3 regions of the Enterobacter cloacae complex sp. IR5418 genome follow, and region 1 is predicted to be linked to each of the others. Evidence: predicted binding sites of a transcription regulator. Region 1 holds the regulator's gene; each other region holds the start of a gene.

The links. Region 1 encodes LexA, which represses DNA repair genes until DNA is damaged. Its sites were predicted from a motif close to TNCTGTATGTACATACAGNA; they were not measured.
Region 2: a site for LexA is predicted at 4,490-4,509, ahead of metR (HTH-type transcriptional regulator MetR). Genes of this name have one in related genera too.
Region 3: a site for LexA is predicted at 4,175-4,194, ahead of ACOTX7_RS14355 (metal-dependent hydrolase). Genes of this name have one in related genera too.

The regions. Positions count from the first base shown of each region.
Region 1 covers NZ_JBMKHS010000014.1:33,256-40,158, reverse strand. The annotation lists gene ACOTX7_RS12805 (cupin domain-containing protein) at 145-633, opposite strand; gene zur (zinc uptake transcriptional repressor Zur) at 751-1,263, shown strand; gene ACOTX7_RS12795 (CsbD family protein) at 1,311-1,520, opposite strand; gene dinF (MATE family efflux transporter DinF) at 1,640-2,977, opposite strand; gene lexA (transcriptional repressor LexA) at 3,040-3,648, opposite strand; gene ACOTX7_RS12780 (diacylglycerol kinase) at 3,757-4,125, opposite strand; gene plsB (glycerol-3-phosphate 1-O-acyltransferase PlsB) at 4,280-6,700, shown strand; gene ubiA (4-hydroxybenzoate octaprenyltransferase) at 6,790-6,903, opposite strand, start outside.
Region 2 covers NZ_JBMKHS010000009.1:100,767-107,669, forward strand. The annotation lists gene rhtC (threonine export protein RhtC) at 1-83, shown strand, start outside; gene rhtB (homoserine/homoserine lactone efflux protein) at 80-700, opposite strand; gene pldB (lysophospholipase L2) at 811-1,803, shown strand; gene yigL (sugar/pyridoxal phosphate phosphatase YigL) at 1,835-2,635, shown strand; gene ACOTX7_RS09770 (carboxylate/amino acid/amine transporter) at 2,718-3,617, shown strand; gene metR (HTH-type transcriptional regulator MetR) at 3,505-4,458, opposite strand; gene metE (5-methyltetrahydropteroyltriglutamate--homocysteine S-methyltransferase) at 4,695-6,903, shown strand, end outside.
Region 3 covers NZ_JBMKHS010000017.1:37,916-44,818, reverse strand. The annotation lists gene katE (catalase HPII) at 1-1,554, opposite strand, end outside; gene cedA (cell division activator CedA) at 1,742-1,996, shown strand; gene tcyP (cystine/sulfocysteine:cation symporter) at 2,045-3,436, opposite strand; gene ACOTX7_RS14355 (metal-dependent hydrolase) at 3,564-4,154, opposite strand; gene kduD (2-dehydro-3-deoxy-D-gluconate 5-dehydrogenase KduD) at 4,256-5,017, opposite strand; gene hxpB (hexitol phosphatase HxpB) at 5,146-5,817, opposite strand; gene ACOTX7_RS14340 (YniB family protein) at 5,960-6,496, shown strand; gene ACOTX7_RS14335 (fructosamine kinase family protein) at 6,530-6,903, opposite strand, start outside.

The sequences.
Region 1 (6,903 bases):
TTAGTTAACCCTGTCTGTTATCACCCAAACAGGAACGAACTATTGCTGTGAATAAGTGCAAAAAGACCCGCTATTTCCTTAAGTTAAATTCCATCCCGGCCTGTTGTAATATGTGACGGCCATCAATATTTATAGAAGAGGAAATTATTTTCGCCCAGGTTTTCCATCGTGCGGCCCAAAAAACTGCGGCGGATGGTCCACCCAGCGGTCTTCGCGCGTCGCGGCATACTCCGGATTGAGCGGATAGTAGATGCGGTTATGTTTTTTATTGGCCTCACCCACCACCAGTAAGCGCACCTCTTCATCGGTATTGTTGATAAAGGTATGGCACACGCCCGTCCCGGCAGGGAACCCCACGCTGTCTCCGGGTTCGAGCTTCCACAGATAGCCATTAATCCAGGCTTCAGGGTAACCCTCCAGAACGTAAACAAACTCCTCTTCGTCGCTTTCCGCATGCGGATAAGACGTGCGGCGTCCGGGCGGCAGCCGTTCATGGTGAATACCAATGCGGCCCAGTCCCAGCTTTCGGGCCAGCGGCGCGCCAACAGAAAAACGTTCGTTGCTGTCAGGATACGTTGCGTCATCGGCGCCTTCCACGTCCCGCCAGTGCCGAATACAGTCAGGTCTTTTCATTATGCGATCTCCCGATTTGCGATGCGTCAGGTATAGCACAGCCTGGCGGATCTCGGTGTTTTTAGCAGAACATGATAAAGTGAGGGTTTTCACCCCTTACCATATCCGAGGTGCCCGATGGACAAGTCCACAAAAGAGCTGTTAGCGCAAGCTGAAAAGCTGTGCGCGCAACGCAATGTGCGCCTGACCCCGCAGCGCCTTGAGGTACTGCGTCTGATGAGCCTGCAACAGGGTGCCATCAGCGCCTACGATCTGCTCGACCTGCTGCGTGAAAGCGAGCCGCAGGCAAAGCCACCGACCGTCTATCGGGCGCTGGATTTTCTGCTGGAGCAAGGGTTTGTGCATAAAGTGGAATCAACCAACAGCTATGTGCTGTGCCATCTTTTTGACCAGCCGACTCACACGTCCGCCATGTTTATCTGCGATCGCTGTGGCGTGGTGAAGGAGGAGTGTGCGGAAGGGGTAGAAGATATTATGCATACGCTGGCAGCCAGAATGGGCTTTGCGCTGCGCCATAACGTGATCGAAGCCCACGGCTTATGTTCTGCCTGCGTGGAGGTGGAGTCATGTCGCCATCAGGACGCCTGTCAGCACGATCACTCTATTCTGGTGAAGAAAAAGCCACGTTAAAGCCAAAGAAAAAGGCGGCTTATAGCCGCCCTTGGGGATAGTGCCGGTTACCAGCGGTAGTCGTTACGGGTTTCCCAGTCTTTGACTTCATTTTCCGCCTGATCTTTTTCGTAACCGTAGCGCTCCTGGATTTTACCTACCAGCTGATCGCGCTTACCTTCAATGACGGTCATATCGTCATCTGTCAGCTTACCCCACTGTTCTTTCGCTTTACCTTTGAATTGCTTCCAGTTGCCGCCGATTTCGTCTTTATTCATAATCGTGTCCTCGTGTTAAGCGTCTATGAGTATCGTCCGCTTCGTTCTTTTCTGCTGGACGTGATTATTATTGTAGTTAAGGATTCGGCAGTTGTTTTTATATTCGGAATCTTTAACCGTTACGATATATCGTGCGAAGCTGGAAACCAGGTATTGTTTCGCCAGTGACGATGCCAGATAACGGCCAGCGAAAGGCCACGCAGTGAAAGAAAGACCGCCAGCGCCAGCCACAGACCGTGATTACCGAGATATGGCAGGGTCAGCAGCGTCAGGCCGAACCCCGCCGCAGCGACGGCCATGCTGTTGCGCATCTCCGCCCCCCGCGTGGCGCCAATAAACATCCCGTCCAGCAAATAGCACCATACGCCCACCACGGGTAGAACCACCTGCCAGAGAAGGTAGCGATCGGCCAGCTCACGTAGCGCGGGTATTGAGGTCAGCAGTGCGACAATATGCTCGCCAAAACAGGCGTAAACGAAGGCAAATACCAGGGCCACCAGACCCGCCTGACGGCAGGCAGCACGCCAGACTTCACGCAACTGGCCGCCTTCACGCGCGCCATAGGCCTGCCCTGAATGTGCCTCCACGGCGTAAGCAAAACCATCCAGCGCGTAAGCGGTAAAGGTCAATAACGTCATGAGCACTGCGTTGACCGCGACGATCTCTGGCCCAAGACGCGCACCAAACACGGTTAATGCGCCAAAGCAGAGTTGCAGCAGGAGCGAACGGAGCATGATGTCGCGATTAAGCGCCAGCAGCTTACGAATGTTACCGCGCCAGGCCGTTTTCAGCAGCGCAAGCGAGATACCGCGCATCGCCAGCACGCGCCAGACCATCCACAAACCGATCAGCAGCGTACCGTACTCGGCAATTGCCGTGGCCAGCGCTGCGCCCCGGACGTTCATGTGCAGTCCCATCACCAGCCAGAGATCGAGCACAATGTTAAGCAGATTGCCCACCACCAGCAGGATCACCGGCGCGCGGGCGTACTGTACGCCCAGTAACCAGCCCAGCAGGACCAGGTTTGCCAGTGACGCGGGCGCGCTGAGCCAGCGAATTTCGAGGAACCGCCGGGCCTGCTCCAGTACGGCATCACTGCCACCCACAATATGCAGCGCAAGATCAATCAGCGGCGTTCGCAACAGAACGATTAACGCGCCAGCACCGAACGCCAGGATAAGCGGCTGAACCAGCGCACGCGCCAGACGGAGGGGATCTTTTGCACCATACGCCTGAGCCGTCAGGCCTGTCGTACTCATGCGCAGAAAGAGTAGCAGCATAAAGAGGAAGCTGGTCGCCGTTGCGCCGATCGCGACACCGCCCAGATAAATCGGCGAATCCAGATGCCCGATTACCGCCGTATCCACCAGCCCCAGCAGAGGAACGGTGATATTGGAAAAAATCATCGGTAGCGCAAGACGCCACAACGCCTTATCGGCAGAAGTTAGCAATGCCATGGAAAGTACCGGAATCAAAAATAGGCCAGGCTGTAGAGAAACTACAGCCTGTCAGGAAGAGATTACAGCCATTCACCGTTGCGGATAACGCCGACGGCCAGGCCTTCAATGGAGAAGCTCTGCTCGCGGAGATCCACCACAATCGGGGAGAATTCGTTGTTTTCTGGCAGAAGCTGAACGGTGTTACCTTGTTTTTTCAGGCGCTTAACCGTCACTTCATCGTCAATGCGCGCTACCACGACCTGGCCGTTACGCACGTCCTGCGTTTTGTGTACCGCCAGCAGATCGCCATCCAGAATACCGATATCTTTCATGGACATCCCGCTAACACGCAGCAGGAAATCGGCGCTCGGCTTGAACATGCCTGGGTCAACCTGATAGTGCCCTTCGATGTGCTGCTGTGCCAGCAGGGGTTCACCTGCGGCCACGCGGCCCACCAGCGGAATACCGGTCTCTTCTTCCACCAGCAGACGAATGCCGCGTGATGCGCCGGAAACAATCTCAATCACGCCCTTACGCGCCAGCGCCTTAAGGTGCTCTTCGGCAGCATTAGGAGAACGGAAGCCCAGACGCTGTGCAATTTCTGCACGCGTGGGTGGCATACCCGTCTGGCCGATATGATCCCGAATGAGATCAAACACCTCTTGCTGCCTGGTCGTTAACGCTTTCATACCGCCCCCTGGGTGTATATACAGTTATGCTGTGAGTATATACAGTCAAAGGCGATTTTGGAACCAAAAACTGCACAAAAAACCAGGGACTTAATTATTCCTCGAGGCTCATCGGAAATGCGACCAAAGCAGCGTGACCCAGGTGATCGCCGCAGTGATAATCGACAGCAGTACGGCAGCGGAACCCATGTCTTTCGCCCGGCCAGACAGTTCATGGAATTCCGACCCAATCCGGTCCACAACGGCCTCAATAGCGCTATTAAGAATTTCCACTATCATCACCAGAAGGACAGATCCGATGAGCAGTACGCGGGTGATAGCATCAACATCAAGGAAGCAGGCGATGACAACCGCAACGATTGCGGCAACCGCCTCCTGGCGGAAAGCGGCTTCATTAACCCATGCGGCGCGGAAACCTTTCCATGAATAACCGGCAGCTTTAATGATTCGGGTTAACCCAGTGGTATTATTGGCCATTAAAAGAACCTTTTATGATAAATAGCGTCAGTTACTACAGGCGCAGCGCGTTTCGCTGCAACCTGAAGTATGACGGGTAACAACAGAAATTTTGCGCGCTTTCTGTTATCCTTGCGCCGCAATTGCATTATTAACCAGAGGCTTTACATCGTTTATGTCCGGCTGGCCACGAATTTACTACAAATTACTTAATTTACCATTAAGCGTACTGGTAAAAAGTAAGTCTATCCCAGCAGAACCCGCGCTGGAATTAGGGCTCGATACGTCGCGCCCGATTATGTACGTTTTGCCTTATAACTCGAAGGCAGACCTGCTTACGCTTCGCGCTCAATGTCTGGCGCATGATTTACCTGACCCGCTTGAACCGCTGGAAGTCGACGGTACGCTGCTGCCGCGCTACGTGTTCATCCATGGCGGACCGCGCGTGTTCACCTATTACACGCCGAAAGAAGAGTCCATTAAGCTGTTCCATGATTACCTCGATCTGCACCGCAGCAACCCCGAACTGGACGTGCAGATGGTGCCGGTGTCGGTAATGTTTGGGCGTCGTCCGGGACGCGAAAAAGGGGAAGAGAACCCGCCGCTGCGTATGCTCAACGGCATTCAGAAGTTCTTCGCCGTCTCCTGGCTGGGACGCGACAGCTTTGTCCGCTTCTCGCCTTCCGTTTCACTGCGCCGCATGGCGGATGAACACGGCACCGACAAAATTATTGCGCAAAAGCTGGCGCGCGTTGCGCGTATGCACTTTGCACGTCAGCGTCTGGCGGCCGTTGGGCCACGTCTCCCGGCACGTCAGGATCTCTTCAACAAGCTGCTGGCTTCCAAAGCGATTGCCCGTGCCGTAGAAGACGAAGCGCGCAGCAAGAAAATTTCGCACGAGAAAGCGCAGCAGAACGCAATCGCGCTGATGGAAGAGATCGCCGCGAACTTCTCCTACGAGATGATTCGCCTCTCCGACCGTATCCTCGGCTTCACGTGGAACCGCCTCTATCAGGGGATTAACGTCCACAACGCCGAGCGCGTGCGTCAGTTAGCGCACGACGGCCACGAGATTGTCTACGTGCCCTGCCACCGCAGCCACATGGACTACCTGCTGCTCTCTTACGTCCTCTATCACCAGGGGCTGGTGCCGCCGCACATTGCTGCCGGTATCAACCTGAACTTCTGGCCAGCAGGCCCGATTTTCCGCCGTCTGGGTGCCTTCTTCATTCGCCGTACCTTCAAGGGCAACAAGCTCTACTCCACCGTCTTCAGGGAGTATCTGGGCGAGCTGTTCAGCCGCGGTTATTCCGTGGAGTACTTTGTTGAAGGGGGGCGCTCCCGTACCGGTCGTCTGCTCGATCCGAAGACCGGCACGCTGTCGATGACCATTCAGGCCATGCTGCGTGGCGGTACGCGTCCTATCACGCTGGTGCCTATCTACATCGGGTATGAACACGTGATGGAAGTGGGCACCTACGCGAAAGAACTGCGCGGTGCGACCAAAGAGAAAGAGAGTCTGCCGCAGATGCTGCGTGGGCTGAGTAAATTGCGCAACCTCGGCCAGGGATACGTTAACTTTGGCGAACCCCTGCCGCTGATGACATATCTGAACCATCATGTTCCGGAGTGGCGCGAGTCTATCGATCCTATCGAGGCGGTACGTCCGGCCTGGCTGACGCCAACGGTCAACGGCATCGCATCCGAGCTGATGGTACGCATCAACAATGCCGGTGCGGCAAACGCCATGAACCTGTGCTGTACCGCGCTTCTGGCCTCTCGCCAGCGTTCACTGACCCGTGAGCAGCTGACCGAGCAGATTGATTGCTACCTCGACATCATGCGCAACGTGCCGTATTCCGTGGATTCGACCGTACCGTCTGCCACTGCCAGCGAGCTTATCGATCACGCGTTGCAGATGAACAAGTTCGAAGTCGAGAAAGATACGATTGGTGACATCATCATTCTGCCGCGCGAGCAGGCCGTGCTGATGACCTACTACCGTAACAACATCACGCATATGCTGATGCTGCCGTCGCTGATGGCGGCCATTATTACCCAGCATCGCCGTATTTCACGTCAGGAGCTGCTGCGCCACATTCAGGCCATCTACCCGATGCTGAAAGCGGAGCTGTTCCTGCGCTGGAGTGAAGATGAGCTGGCGGCAGAACTCGATAAAATGACCGCAGAGATGCATCGTCAGGGGCTGATTACCATCAGCGATGACGAACTGCATATCAACCCGTCACGTTCTCGTACCTTGCAGCTGCTGGCTTCCGGTGCCCGTGAGACGTTGCAGCGCTACGCCATTACCTTCTGGTTGTTGAGTGCAAACCCGTCAATCAACCGCGGTACGCTGGAAAAAGAGAGCCGGACGTTGGCCCAGCGCCTCTCCGTTCTGCATGGCATTAATGCCCCGGAATTCTTCGACAAAGCGGTATTCAGCTCCCTGGTGCTGACGCTGCGCGACGAAGGGTATATCAGCGATACGGGCGATGCCGAGCCGGAAGAGACGATGAAGGTTTATCAGATGCTGGCAGAGCTGATTACCTCGGATGTGCGTTTGACGATTGAGAGTTCGACGCAGGGCGAATGATGCTAAAGCCGGGTGGCGCTAACGCTTACCCGGCCTACATGTTACGCTAAATCGTAGGCCGGGTAAGGCGAAGCCGCCACCCGGCTTTTTTATGACCAGTAACTCATCGCCAGCCCCAGAAACAGCACCAGCCCGACGTAGTTGTTATTCAGAAACGCTTTAAAGCAGGCTTCACGCTCGCGCTTCGCGATCAGCTTCTGCTG
Region 2 (6,903 bases), on a different contig from region 1:
ATCAGCGCATCGCGAAGTGGATCGACGGCTTTGCCGGCGCGCTGTTCGCCGGCTTCGGCATTCATCTCATCATCTCTCGCTAAGCATGACGCGCTGACGCAAGCAGCGCGCCAACCAGCATAAACAGCGAACCAAAGACTTTATTCAGGGCCTTCATCTGCTTAGGCCCTTTGATCCACGCCGCAATTCGCTGCGCCAGCGTCGCGTAACCAATCATCACAATGATATCGACAATAATGGTGGTCGCGCCGAGCACCACGTACTGCATCACCTGTGGCTGATGCGGCACGATAAACTGCGGGAACAGGGCGGCGAGGAACACAATGCTTTTCGGGTTGGTCAGATTCACGAACACCGCGCGCTTAAACAGGTGGCCACGCGTTTGCGTCCGGGAGAGCGTATTCAGGTCAATCGAGCCTGCCGCGCGCCACTGCTGAATACCCAGCCAAATGAGATACGCCGCACCGGCCCATTTCAGCACCTCAAAGGCCAGCACCGAACGGGAGAACAATGTCCCCAGACCAATCCCCACCAGCACAATGTGAATGCCAAGCCCGGTCTGCAATCCGGCAATCGACGCCGCCGCACCGCGATAGCCGTGGTTGATGGAGGTGGTCATGGTGTTAATGGCACCCGAGCCAGGCGAAAGGCTGAGGATAATGGATGTCAGCAGATAAGCGAACCACCACTCGAAGGTCATTTGAAACTCCCGGATCGTCTGTTTTTATGCCACAATACGCTATTGTTGAGTCATTTTGTGACCGGTGACGAAAAAAACGATATTCCCTGAATTACGGGGGTGGAAACCCAATGTTTCAGCAGAAAAAGGACTGGGAAACACGAGAAAACGCATTTGCTGCTTTCTCCATGGGGCCGCTGACCGACTTCTGGCGCCAGCGTGAGGAAGATGAGTTTATGGGCGTCGGGGATATCCCGGTGCGCTTCGTTCGTTTCCGTGATGAAAAAAATGACCGGGTGATTGTAGTCTGCCCCGGGCGTATCGAAAGCTACATCAAATATGCTGAACTGGCGTATGACCTGTTCCATCTGGGCTTTGATGTGTTAATTATCGACCATCGCGGGCAGGGGCTTTCCGGCCGGATGTTGCCGGATACCCATCGCGGTCACGTGGATAACTTCAGCGATTACGTCGACGATCTGGCCGCGTTCTGGCAGCAGGAAGTGCAGCCCGGCCCGTGGCGCAAGCGTTATATTCTTGCCCACTCCATGGGTGGCGCCATTTCGACGCTGTTTTTGCAGCGCCATCAGCACCAGTGCGATGCCATTGCGCTGACCGCGCCGATGTACGGCATTGTGATACGTTTTCCTGACTGGATGGTGCGCCATCTTCTCGACTGGGCTGAGGGCCATCAGCGCATTCGTGAAGGCTATGCCATCGGCACAGGACGCTGGCGGGCGTTGCCGTTTGCCATCAACGTGTTAACCCACAGTCGGCAGCGTTATCGCCGCAACCTGCGCTTTTATGCCGATGAACCGCGTCTGCGCGTTGGCGGCCCCACCTGGCACTGGGTGCGGGAAGGTATTCATGCCGGTGAGCAGGTGCTGGCGGGCGTAGGCGGTGATGACACGCCGACGCTTCTGATTCAGGCGGAAGAAGAGCGTGTGGTGGATAACCGCATGCATGACCGCTATTGTGAACTTCGCGCCGCGGCGGGCCATCCCTGTGAAGGGGGTAAACCGCTGGTCATCAACGGCGCGTACCATGAGATCCTTTTTGAAAAGGACGCTATGCGCTCAGTCGCGCTCAACGCCATTGTTGAATTTTTCAACAGGCATAACTGATTATTGTTTTCCACCAGAGGTTGAAATCCCTATGTACCAGGTTGTTGCATCTGATTTAGATGGCACGCTGCTTTCCCCCGACCACACCCTGTCGCCTTACGCGAAAGAGACCTTAAAACTCCTGACTGCCCGTGGCGTGAACTTTGTCTTCGCTACCGGCCGCCACCACGTGGACGTGGGGCAGATCCGCGATAATCTGGAGATCAAGTCGTACATGATCACCTCCAACGGCGCGCGCGTACATGACACGGATGGCAACCTGATCTTTACCCACAATCTCGATCGCGACATCGCCACCGATTTGTTCGGCATTGTGCATAACAACCCGGATATCGTCACTAACGTTTACCGCGACGACGAGTGGTTTATGAACCGTCATCGCCCGGATGAAATGCGTTTCTTCAAGGAAGCCGTATTCCAGTACTCACTGTACGAGCCGGGTTTGCTGGATCCTGAAGGGATCAGCAAGGTGTTCTTTACCTGTGAAAGCCATGAAGCGCTGCTGCCGCTGGAGCAGGCGATCAACGCCCGCTGGGGCGATCGCGTGAACGTAAGCTTCTCCACCCTGACCTGTCTGGAAGTGATGGCGGGCGGCGTCTCCAAGGGCCATGCGCTGGAAGCGGTAGCAAAACGGCTGGGCTTTGATCTGAAAGACTGCATCGCCTTTGGTGACGGCATGAACGACGCCGAGATGCTCTCGATGGCGGGTAAAGGCTGCATCATGCAGAACGCACACCAGCGTCTGAAAGATCTGCACCCGGAGCTGGAAGTGATCGGCACCAACGGCGATAACGCCGTGCCTAAGTATCTGCGCAAACTGTTCCTTGAATAATCTTCATTCGGTTGTTTATTGTTCAGATGTCAACTAAAGAGTTCGCTACAATGCCTCTCCTTCTTTCTCAGAGACAAGCATTGTGGCGCTACTCATTATCACCACTATCCTGTGGGCCTTCTCCTTTAGTCTGATTGGCGAATACCTTGCCGGATCGGTCGACAGCTACTTTTCCGTGCTGATGCGCGTAGGGCTGGCGGCGCTGGTGTTCCTGCCGTTTCTGCGCACGCGGGGACAATCGCTGAAAACGATCCTGCTCTATATGCTGGTGGGCGCGATGCAGCTCGGCATCATGTATCTGTTCAGCTTCCGGGCCTACGTCTATCTGTCCGTCTCCGAATTCCTGCTCTTTACCGTGCTGACGCCGCTCTACATCACGCTGATTTACGACCTGCTCAGCAAGCGCCGTCTGCGCTGGGGATACCTGCTGAGCGCCGCGCTGGCGGTGATTGGCGCGGCGATTATTCGCTATGACAAAGTCAGCGATCACTTCTGGACCGGGCTGATGTTCGTCCAGCTCGCCAATATCAGCTTCGCCATCGGGATGGTGGGCTACAAACGCCTGATGGAGACCCGCCCGATGCCGCAGCATAACGCGTTTGCGTGGTTCTATATGGGCGCGGCGATTGTCGCGGTAGCGGCGTGGTTTATGCTCGGCAATCCGCAAAAGCTGCCGACCACTACCGTGCAATGGAGCGTTCTGGTCTGGCTGGGCGTTGTGGCGTCGGGGCTGGGTTACTTTATGTGGAACTACGGCGCTACGCAGGTAGACGCCGGGACGCTGGGGATCATGAACAACGTCCATGTGCCAGCGGGGCTACTGGTAAACCTCGCCATCTGGCAGGAGCAGCCGCACTGGCCGAGTTTCCTTATTGGGGGATCGGTGATCCTGGCTTCACTGTGGGTACATCGCCGCTGGGTCGCTCCGCGCTCCGCACAAACGGAAGATGGTCGCACGCGTGGTTCCGCGCTGAGCGAATAAACGCTTCCGTAATCGGCTGACGCTGCTCGCCGTCGCGCACGGCGGCGTACAGACGGCTCCACAGTCCTTCACCCAGGGTTTTGGTGACCACCAGACCCTGGCGTTCAACCGTCTCGACCACCCAGTGCGGCAGCGCCGCGATCCCCATTCTGGCCGCCACCATCTGAATTAACAGCAGCGTGTTATCCACGCTTTTCAGCTGTGGGCTGATGCCCGCGGGTTGCAGAAAGTGACGCCAGATATCCAGACGACTGCGCTGCACCGGGTAAATCAGCAGCGTCTCCGTTGCCAGATCTTCCGGCGTGATGCGCGTTTTGGTAGCCAGCGGATGATCCGGGGCCAGCACCAGACGCACCTCAAAATCAAACATCGGCGAATAGTGCAGACCGCTGCGCGGCAGAATATCTGAGGTCATCACCAGATCCAGTTCACCCTGCTGAAGCGACGGCTGCGGATCAAACGTGACGCCGGATTTGAAGTCCATCTCCACCTGCGGCCACTTCTGGCGGAAGTTCTCAAGCGCGGGGGTCAGCCACTGAATACAGCTGTGACACTCAATGGCGATGCGCAGGGTGGTCTGCTGCGGCTCGTTGCAGGACTGCAACGCGCTGGCAATCTGCGGCAGCACCTGATTCGCCAGCTGAAGCAAAATTTCGCCCTGCGGCGTAAAGCGTAAAGGCTGGCTCTTACGCACAAACAGACGAAAGCCGAGGCGTTGTTCCAGATCGCTGAACTGGTGAGAAAGGGCAGACTGGGTCTGGTGCAGCGTGGCCGCCGCCGCCGCAAGAGAACCGCAGTTCCGCAACGCTTGTAGCGTTTTCAGGTGTTTTATCTCGATCATGAAAGTCCTTCACTCCGCCATGAACATTTTGCGCTTGAGGAATATACAGTACCCGCCAATTATAGAAGTGTAAACATCTGGACGGCTAAAATCCTTCGTCTTTTAAATTTATGGTGCGTTGGCTGCGTTTACTCACCCCGGTCACTTACTCATGTAAGCTCCCGGGGATGAGCAAACTTGCCGCCTTCCCTAAATTCAAAATCCAAAGGATTTACAACACATTAGAGGAAGAAAAAATGACAATCCGCACTCACACTCTCGGTTTCCCTCGCGTTGGTCTGCGTCGTGAGCTGAAAAAAGCGCAAGAAAGCTATTGGGCGGGCAACGCTACCCGCGAAGAACTGCTGGCGGTAGGGCGCGAGCTGCGCGCCCGCCACTGGGATCAGCAAAAACAGGCGGGCGTAGACCTGCTGCCGGTGGGCGATTTCGCCTGGTACGACCATGTTCTGACCACCAGCCTGCTGCTGGGCAACGTGCCGGCTCGTCATCAGAACAGCGATGGATCGGTGGATATCGATACCCTGTTCCGCATTGGCCGTGGCCGCGCGCCAACGGGTGAGCCAGCGGCAGCGGCGGAAATGACCAAGTGGTTTAACACCAACTATCACTATATGGTGCCGGAGTTCGTTAAGGGTCAGCAGTTTAAGCTGACCTGGACCCAGCTTCTGGACGAAGTAGACGAAGCGCTGGCGCTGGGCCACCAGGTGAAGCCCGTTTTGCTGGGGCCGGTCACCTACCTGTGGCTGGGTAAAGTGAAGGGCGAACAGTTTGACCGCCTCAGCCTGCTGAACGATATTCTTCCGGTCTACAGACAGGTGCTGATTGAGCTGGGCAAGCGTGGCATTCAGTGGGTGCAAATCGATGAACCGGCGCTGGTGCTGGAGCTGCCGCAGGCGTGGCTGAATGCCTTTAAACCGGCGTATGACGCGCTCACGGGCCAGGTGAAGCTGCTGCTGACCACCTATTTCGAGGGCGTAACGCCGAACCTCGACACTATTACCGCGCTGCCGGTTCAGGGCCTGCACGTTGATCTCGTTCACGGCAAAGACGACGTGACAGAACTGCATAAGCGGCTGCCTGCGGAGTGGCTGCTTTCTGCCGGTCTGGTGAACGGTCGTAACGTCTGGCGTGCCGATCTGACCGAGAAATACGCACAAATTAAGGACATTGTCGGCAAACGTGAATTGTGGGTGGCATCATCCTGCTCGCTGCTGCACAGTCCGATCGATCTGAGCGTGGAAACCCGCCTCGACCCTGAGGTGAAAAGCTGGTTTGCCTTCGCCCTGCAAAAGTGTGAGGAGCTGGCCCTGCTGCGCGACGCGCTGAACAGCGGCGACACGGCAGCGATTAGCGACTGGAGCGCCCCGATCCAGGCACGTCGTCACTCAACGCGCGTACATAACCCGGCAGTAGAAAAACGTCTGGCGGCCATCACCGCCCGGGACAGCCAGCGCCACAGCCCGTATGAGGTGCGCGCCGAAGCGCAGCGCGCCCGTTTCAACCTGCCCGCATGGCCCACCACAACCATCGGCTCCTTCCCGCAGACGACCGAGATCCGCGGCCTGCGGCTGGACTTCAAAAAGGGCAACCTGGATGCGAATCACTACCGCACCGGCATTGCGGAACATATCAGGCAGGCGATCGTCGAGCAGGAACGTCTGGGTCTGGACGTGCTGGTGCACGGTGAGGCCGAGCGTAACGACATGGTGGAATATTTCGGTGAACACCTGGACGGCTTCGTCTTTACCCAGAACGGCTGGGTGCAAAGCTACGGCTCCCGCTGCGTGAAGCCGCCGGTAGTGATCGGCGACGTCTGCCGCCCGGAACCGATTACGGTGGAGTGGGCGAAGTATGCCCAGTCTCTGACCGACAAGCCGGTAAAAGGCATGCTGACGGGTCCGGTGACCATTCTCTGCTGGTCGTTCCCGCGTGAAGACGTATCCCGCGAAACCATCGCCAGACAGATTGCGCTGGCGCTGCGTGATGAAGTGGCGGATCTGGAAGCGGCAGGGATTGGCATTATTCAGATCGACGAACCGGCGCTGCGTGAAGGCTTGCCGCTGCGTCGTAGCGACTGGGATGCGTATTTACAGTGGGGCGTGGAGGCGTTCCGCCTCAACGCGGCCGTGGCGAAGGACGACACCCAGATCCACACCCACATGTGTTACTGCGAATTTAACGACATCATGGATTCCATTGCCGCGCTGGACGCCGATGTGATCACCATCGAGACCTCGCGTTCAGACATGGAGCTACTGGAGTCGTTCGAAGAGTTCGACTACCCGAACGAAATCGGGCCGGGCGTATACGACATTCACTCCCCGAACGTGCCGAGCGTGGAATGGATTGAAGCGCTGCTGAAAAAAGCCGCCCAGCGCATTCCGGCGGAACGCCTGTGGGTGAACCCGGACTGCGGACTCAAAACCCGCGGCTGGCCGGAGACGC
Region 3 (6,903 bases), on a different contig from region 1:
GTGCTGCTGTTCAATCGGGGTCTGGCTGTTCCAGAACAGGCGAGGATGAGCGTAATACTCACCAAACGACGGGCTGCGCTCACGAATTTTTGTTCCATCCACGCGCTCCTGATACGACTCGAATCCGCCACGTTTTGGCCCCGGTGGAGTTTCACGCGGCCAGTTATCGTTAATGGAGTTCGGTTCGTAGTTTGCCGGGTTGGTATCGATATCCTGGCGATGCATTCCGTCACGCTGGAAGTTATGGTACGGGCAGGTCGGACGGTTGATTGGGATCTCGTGGAAGTTGGGACCACCGAGACGGCTGATTTGCGTATCGGTGTAAGAGAACAGACGGCCCTGGAGCAGCGGATCGTTGGTGAAATCCAGCCCCGGCACAATATGGCCCGGGTGGAACGCAGCCTGCTCATTCTCTGCGAAGAAGTTATCCGGGTTGCGATTAAGCACCATTTTGCCCACCAGCTGAACCGGCACCAGCTCTTCCGGAATAAGCTTGGTTGGATCGAGCAGGTCGAAGTCGAATTTGAACTCATCCTCTTCCGGGATCAGCTGCAACCCCAGTTCGTATTCCGGGTAATCACCGGCTTCAATGGATTCCCACAGTTCGCGGCGGTGGAAGTCCGGATCGCGCCCGGTGAGCTTCTGCGCTTCATCCCACACCAGGGACGCTTTCCCCGCGACCGGTTTCCAGTGGAAACGCACGAACGTTGCCTTGCCTTCGGCATTGATCAGACGGAAGGTGTGGATCCCAAACCCTTCCATGGTGCGATAGCTGCGTGGTATCCCCCGGTCAGACATCGCCCACATCACGTTGTGCAGGGTTTCCGGTTGCAGCGAGACGTAGTCCCAGAAGGTGTCATGCGCACTTTGTCCCTGCGGTATGGCCCAGTGTGGCTCTGGTTTTACCGCATGGACAAAGTCAGGAAACTTATGCGCATCCTGAATGAAGAACACCGGAGTGTTATTCCCGACCAGGTCGAAAATACCCTCCTCGGTATAGAATTTGGTGGCGAAGCCGCGGATATCACGCACCGTGTCAGCCGAGCCAGCGCCGCCCTGTACGGTAGAGAAGCGTACAAATACCGGCGTGATTTTGTTCGGGTCGGAAAGGAAATCCGCTTTCGTGATCTCTTTCTGGCTCTTGTACGGCTGGAAATAGCCGTGCGCCGCTGAGCCGCGCGCGTGAACGATACGTTCAGGGATACGCTCATGGTCGAAATGGGTGATTTTTTCCCGCAGGATGAAATCTTCCAGCAGCGTCGGGCCGCGCGTTCCGGCGCGCAGGGAGTTCTGGTCGTCGGCGATACGCACGCCCTGATTGGTGGTCAGCGCATAACCTTCACCCCCTTTGCGATGCGGGTCGAGAGATTTTAACTTCTCGTTATCCGCATCGGGTGACTTCATGCTGCCCGGCGCAGTCGGTTGCTCGCCCGGCGCCGAAGGGCCAGGGGAGAGTTTATGAGAACCATCCGCAGGGGCGAGTGAGTCCATTCCCGGTTGAGATTCTTCGGTGCCATGAATGGGGGCTTGATGTGGTTTATCGTTGTTCGACATTGCACGCTTCTCCTTAGTTCGTTCCTGAAAAACCTATTAAGGATAGAACAATGTGATGAATTAGCAGGCGAACTAAGCGTTTTCAGATAAGTGATTAGCGAAAGGAGCCATCTGCCACACGTCAGGCGCGACGGGTGGGGGGAGAATCGGCTATGATAGAAATTTCCTGCTTTAAGAATTTGTTTTAGTGAACCCGTCGCTTATGAAACCTCTTCGTCAACAAAACCGCCAGGTTATTAGCTATGTGCCCCGCGTTGAACCCGCGCCGCCTGACCATGCCCTGAAAGTGGATGGTTTTCGCGATGTCTGGATGTTACGGGGTAAATACGTTGCCTTCGTGCTGATTGGCGAGCACTTCCGTCGCTCCCCTGCGTTTTCGGTGCCAGAATCGGCGCAGCGATGGGCAGTGCAGACCCGTCAGGATGAAGAGGTTGAAGAATAACAGCCATAAAAAAACCGCCCGCAGGCGGTTTTTTTCTTTCAGCAGTGATTAACGATGTGCCAGTTCGGCATCTTCTTCACTCTCGAGAATCGTTTTGTCGGTCTGCTTCAGCCACTGGCTGGTCAGGGTGCCAGCCGTCATTGAGCCGCTCACGTTCAGCGCGGTACGACCCATATCGATCAGCGGTTCAACAGAGATCAGCAGGGCAACCAGCGTCACCGGCAGTCCCAGCGCAGGGAGAACGATCAGCGCAGCGAAGGTCGCGCCGCCGCCCACGCCCGCCACACCGGCGGAGCTAATGGTCACGATACCGACCAGCGTCGCAATCCAGACCGGATCCAGCGGGTTGATACCCACGGTTGGGGCAACCATCACGGCCAGCATCGCTGGGTAGAGGCCCGCACAGCCGTTCTGCCCGATGGTCGCGCCGAAGGAGGCCGAGAAGCTGGCGATAGACTCCGGTACGCCCAGACGACGGGTCTGCGCTTCCACGTTCAGCGGGATAGAGGCCGCGCTGGAACGGCTGGTGAAGGCGAAGGTCAGCACTGGCCAGACTTTGCGGAAATATTTCAGCGGGCTAACGCCGTTCACGCCCAGCAGGATACCGTGCACAACAAACATAATGCCCAGCCCCAGGTACGAAGCAATCACGAAGCTGCCAAGCTTGATAATGTCTTGCAGGTTCGATCCTGCAACGACTTTGGTCATCAGCGCCAGAACACCGTACGGCGTCAGTTGCATGACCAGACGCACCAGCTTCATCACCCAGCTTTGCAGGGTATCGATGGCAATGAGTACGCGCTCGCCTTTCGGCGCATCGTCCTTCAGCAGCTTCAGTGCAGCCACGCCCAGGAACGCCGCGAAAATCACCACGCTAATAATGGAGGTTGGGCTTGCACCGGTCAGGTCAGCGAACGGATTCTTCGGAATGAAGGAGAGCACCATCTGCGGCACGGTCAGATCGGCCACTTTACCCACGTAATTGGTCTCAATCGCCGTCAGACGCGCGGTTTCAGCGCTACCCTGCACCAGACCTTCAGCGGTCAGGCCAAACAGATTGGTCACCAGCACACCCACCAGCGCGGCAATCAGCGTGGTAAAGAGCAGGGTACCAATGGTCAGGAAACTGATTTTACCCAGTTGAGAAGCATTATGCAGACGGGCTACGGCGCTCAGAATAGAGGCGAACACCAGCGGCATAACGATCATTTGCAGCAGCTGTACATAGCCGTTACCGACAATGTTGAACCACTGAATGGAATCTTTCAGTACCGGGCTATCGGAGCCGTAAATGGCGTGTAAGGCCAGGCCAAACACCACGCCCATGACCAGACCGACCAGTACCTTTTTCGCCAGGCTCCACTGTTTGTGGCGAGCCTGGGCGAGAAGCAATAGCAATACGACGAACACGACAATGTTCGCGATGAGTGGAAAATTCATCCCCGTTCTCCTGATTTATTATACGGCCGGTTTTTACCGAACCTGTTGGCGCAAGGTTATCAGAAGTGTGATGTCGCGCTTATATCCATATGGAATGGTTTATGACAAAAGTGATTATATTGTCGGTTTAATGTTCAATCTGGTGATTAATAAAACGATTGAACTGAAATTGCAGCGAGTTGATCATCTGCGATGACCAGCGCACTGCACCATTTTCGGGCAATGTCTGTGGCATCCAGATGGCATACGCAAACAGCGCCATGCACAGAACGCGCTCCAGCTGGTTGCCTTTTTGCGGTACAAGGATCGGAAGGCGGAAACGCCAGCGGCAAGGCCAGAGCAGCGGTACACCCGCTGGCGTCAGCATATCGGCGAGGATATGGCTTAAGTAGCCGAGCACCATGCCCTGAATGGCATCCGCCGGGACGATCCAGCTCTCCGGAACCTTCAAATAGAAGAGTGTAAGCAGGCCAAACACGGCCAGCAGGCTGTGGGTGAACCCGCGATGACCAAAGGCTCTGGCGATGGGTTTTGAAATCCACTTCAGCCGCTGACCAAGGAATGATTTGGGATGATCAATGTCCGGCAGCAGGCAGGTCAGCACGGCAGAAGGGACAATATGCCACCAGTCCCCCTGTGCCAGCACAGGGGTCAGTTCAGCGTTTTTGGCAAACACTGCACAAGCAAGTGAAAAAAGCAGGTGGCCTTCCGCCGTCATGATAAAAATAAAACCCGGTAAACTGTCGATTCATACAGTATAGGGTTTTTATACAGTGTGCGAAAGAGGTGACGGTGTAACTCTTTGTCACAAACGCGCGGCTAGCGGGCCAGCCAGCCACCGTCTACGGCGAGGGTATGGCCGTTAACGTAATCGGACGCTGACGAGGCCAGAAACACCACCGGACCCTGCAAATCTTCCGGCAGTCCCCAGCGGCCCGCCGGAATACGGTCAAGGATTGCCTGGCTACGTTGCTCATCATCGCGAAGTTGCCGGGTGTTATTTGTCGCCATATAGCCCGGCGCAATAGCGTTCACGTTAATCCCCCACGCTGCCCATTCGTTCGCCAGCAGGCGGGTGAGGCCCAGCACGCCGCTTTTGGAGGCCGTGTAAGAGGGCACCCGGATGCCGCCCTGGAAGGAGAGCATGGAGGCAATGTTAATGATCTTGCCGCCCTGACCCTGCGCAATAAACTGTCTGGCCACTGCCTGGGAGAGGAAAAAGACCGATTTCAGATTGAGATCGATGACCTCGTCCCAGTCCTTCTCGTTAAATTCCAGCGCATCGGCACGGCGGATAGTGCCAGCATTGTTAACCAGAATATCGATGCGTCCCATCTCAGCGACTGCGGTATCCACCACGCTCTGAATGCTCGCCTGCTTGCCAAGATCGGCGCGGATCGCAATAAAGCGACGTCCCAGTGCCGTCACGCGCGCTGCCGTTTCGTCAGGAACTTTGCGGTTAACTCCCACGATATCGCAGCCTGCCTGGGCGAGGGCAATGGCCATGCCTTGCCCCAGACCGGTATCGCACCCGGTTACGATCGCCACTTTTCCTGCCAGAGTAAAAGCATCCAGTATCATACGTGCCTCAGAAGTCAGATTATTGTCATTCTGCACGTAAGGATAGGAGTCTGGAATGAGAAAAGCAAATAAAGTAAAACGATGTTTTGATTTTGTGATGCAGGCAGCCGAAGCTGCCTGAAGGAGCATTACTCCCCGCGCAAATGGCGGGCAGTCAATTCTTCAAGAGACGTCAGCCTGACATCCGCGAGGGCAAAACGGGGATCGTGTCGGCCTTCTTCAGCCGGTACAACGATAGAGCGCATACGTGCAGCTTTAGACGCCACCATGCCGTTAACTGAATCTTCCAGCGCCACGCAGGTAAGCGGATCCAGTCCCAGTTTTGCGGCGCAATCCATATACACCTGCGGATGCGGTTTGCTGTAAGGAAGCTTTTCGGCCGAGGCCAGCGCGTCGAAGCTGTCGCGCAGCCCGAACATCGTCAGCACTTTTTCCAGCATATGCAGCGGTGAGGCGGAGGCCAGCCCCACTTTTAGCCCTTGCGCCTTGCACAGGGCGATAGCGTCATGTACGCCCGGTAACAGAGGCTTATACTCTTCTACGAGGGAGATAGCGCGGTTGATAATACGCGCCGTGACTTCGTCGCGATCCGGGCCAACCCATGGCTGGTGGGTATACCAAAGATCAACCACCATATCGATGCGCAGCCCCAGGGTATCGGGAAGCTCGTTACGGCGACTGATATCGACGCCAAGGCTGGCCATCACGTCCAGTTCAGCCCGATCCCACAGGGGTTCGGAATCAATCAGCAATCCATCCATGTCAAAAATAGCGGCAAGAATCTGGCGCGGTGTCGACATTACAACATCTCCTTATCTTGGGGGGTAAGACGAACGGTGCTAAGCACAAGCAATTTAGCATATTGTATTCAAAGATCGGGCGAAAATGACCGACAGCAGGTAGACTTAGGCACAAATAACGCGTCTTTATGAAGAGGAACGAATGACGTATCAACAGGCTGGACGCATCGCGGTCTTAAAACGTATTGCTGGTTGGGTTATTTTCATTCCCGCCCTGATTTCAACGCTGATCTCCGTACTCAAATTTATGTACGATCACAGCGAAAAACAGCCGGGCATTAATGCCGTCATGCTTGATTTTGCCCACGTCATGATTGAAATGATGCGGTTCAACACCCCGTTCCTGAACGTCTTCTGGTTCAACTCGCCCACGCCGGATTTTCACAACCAGCTTAATATCGGATTCTGGATAATCTATGCGTTAATATTCATCGCGATGGCGTTGCAGGCCTCCGGCGCGCGCATGAGCCGCCAGACCCGCTTTTTACGCGAAGGGGTGGAAGATCAACTGATACTTGAGAAGGCGAAAGGCCCGGACGGGATGAGCCGCGAGCAGATTGAATCGCGCATTGTCGTTCCGCGTCATACCATTTTTGTGCAGTTTTTCCCGCTCTACGTCCTGCCGATCGTTATCATTGTGGCCGGGTATTTCTTCTTTACGCTGCTGGGCTTCCTGTAAATGCTAAAGGGGGCGTGATGTTGCCCCCTCCCGCTATGCCGCCAGAATACGATCCAGCGCCCGCTGGGCATTGACCAGATGGTTCCCGCCAAACAAAATAGCCCGGTTTAGCAAGGTGTACAGCTGATAAACCGGCTGTCGTTCAAGGAAATCCAGGGGAAGTGGCGAGACAGACTGATAGCCATCATAAATTTGCGGCGGCTGTTCAGGGTGCAACGGCAGCATCGCGAGGTCACACTCTCTGTCGCCCCAGTAGCAGGCCGGGTCAAATATATAGGGGCCATCAGGCCCGAGCGCACAGTTATTCGACCATAAATCACCGTGCAGAAGGGACGCCTGAGGCTGATGTGAAGCCAGACGCTGCTGAACGTGTTCAACAATCGCATCGATGTTGCCGAACGCTAATC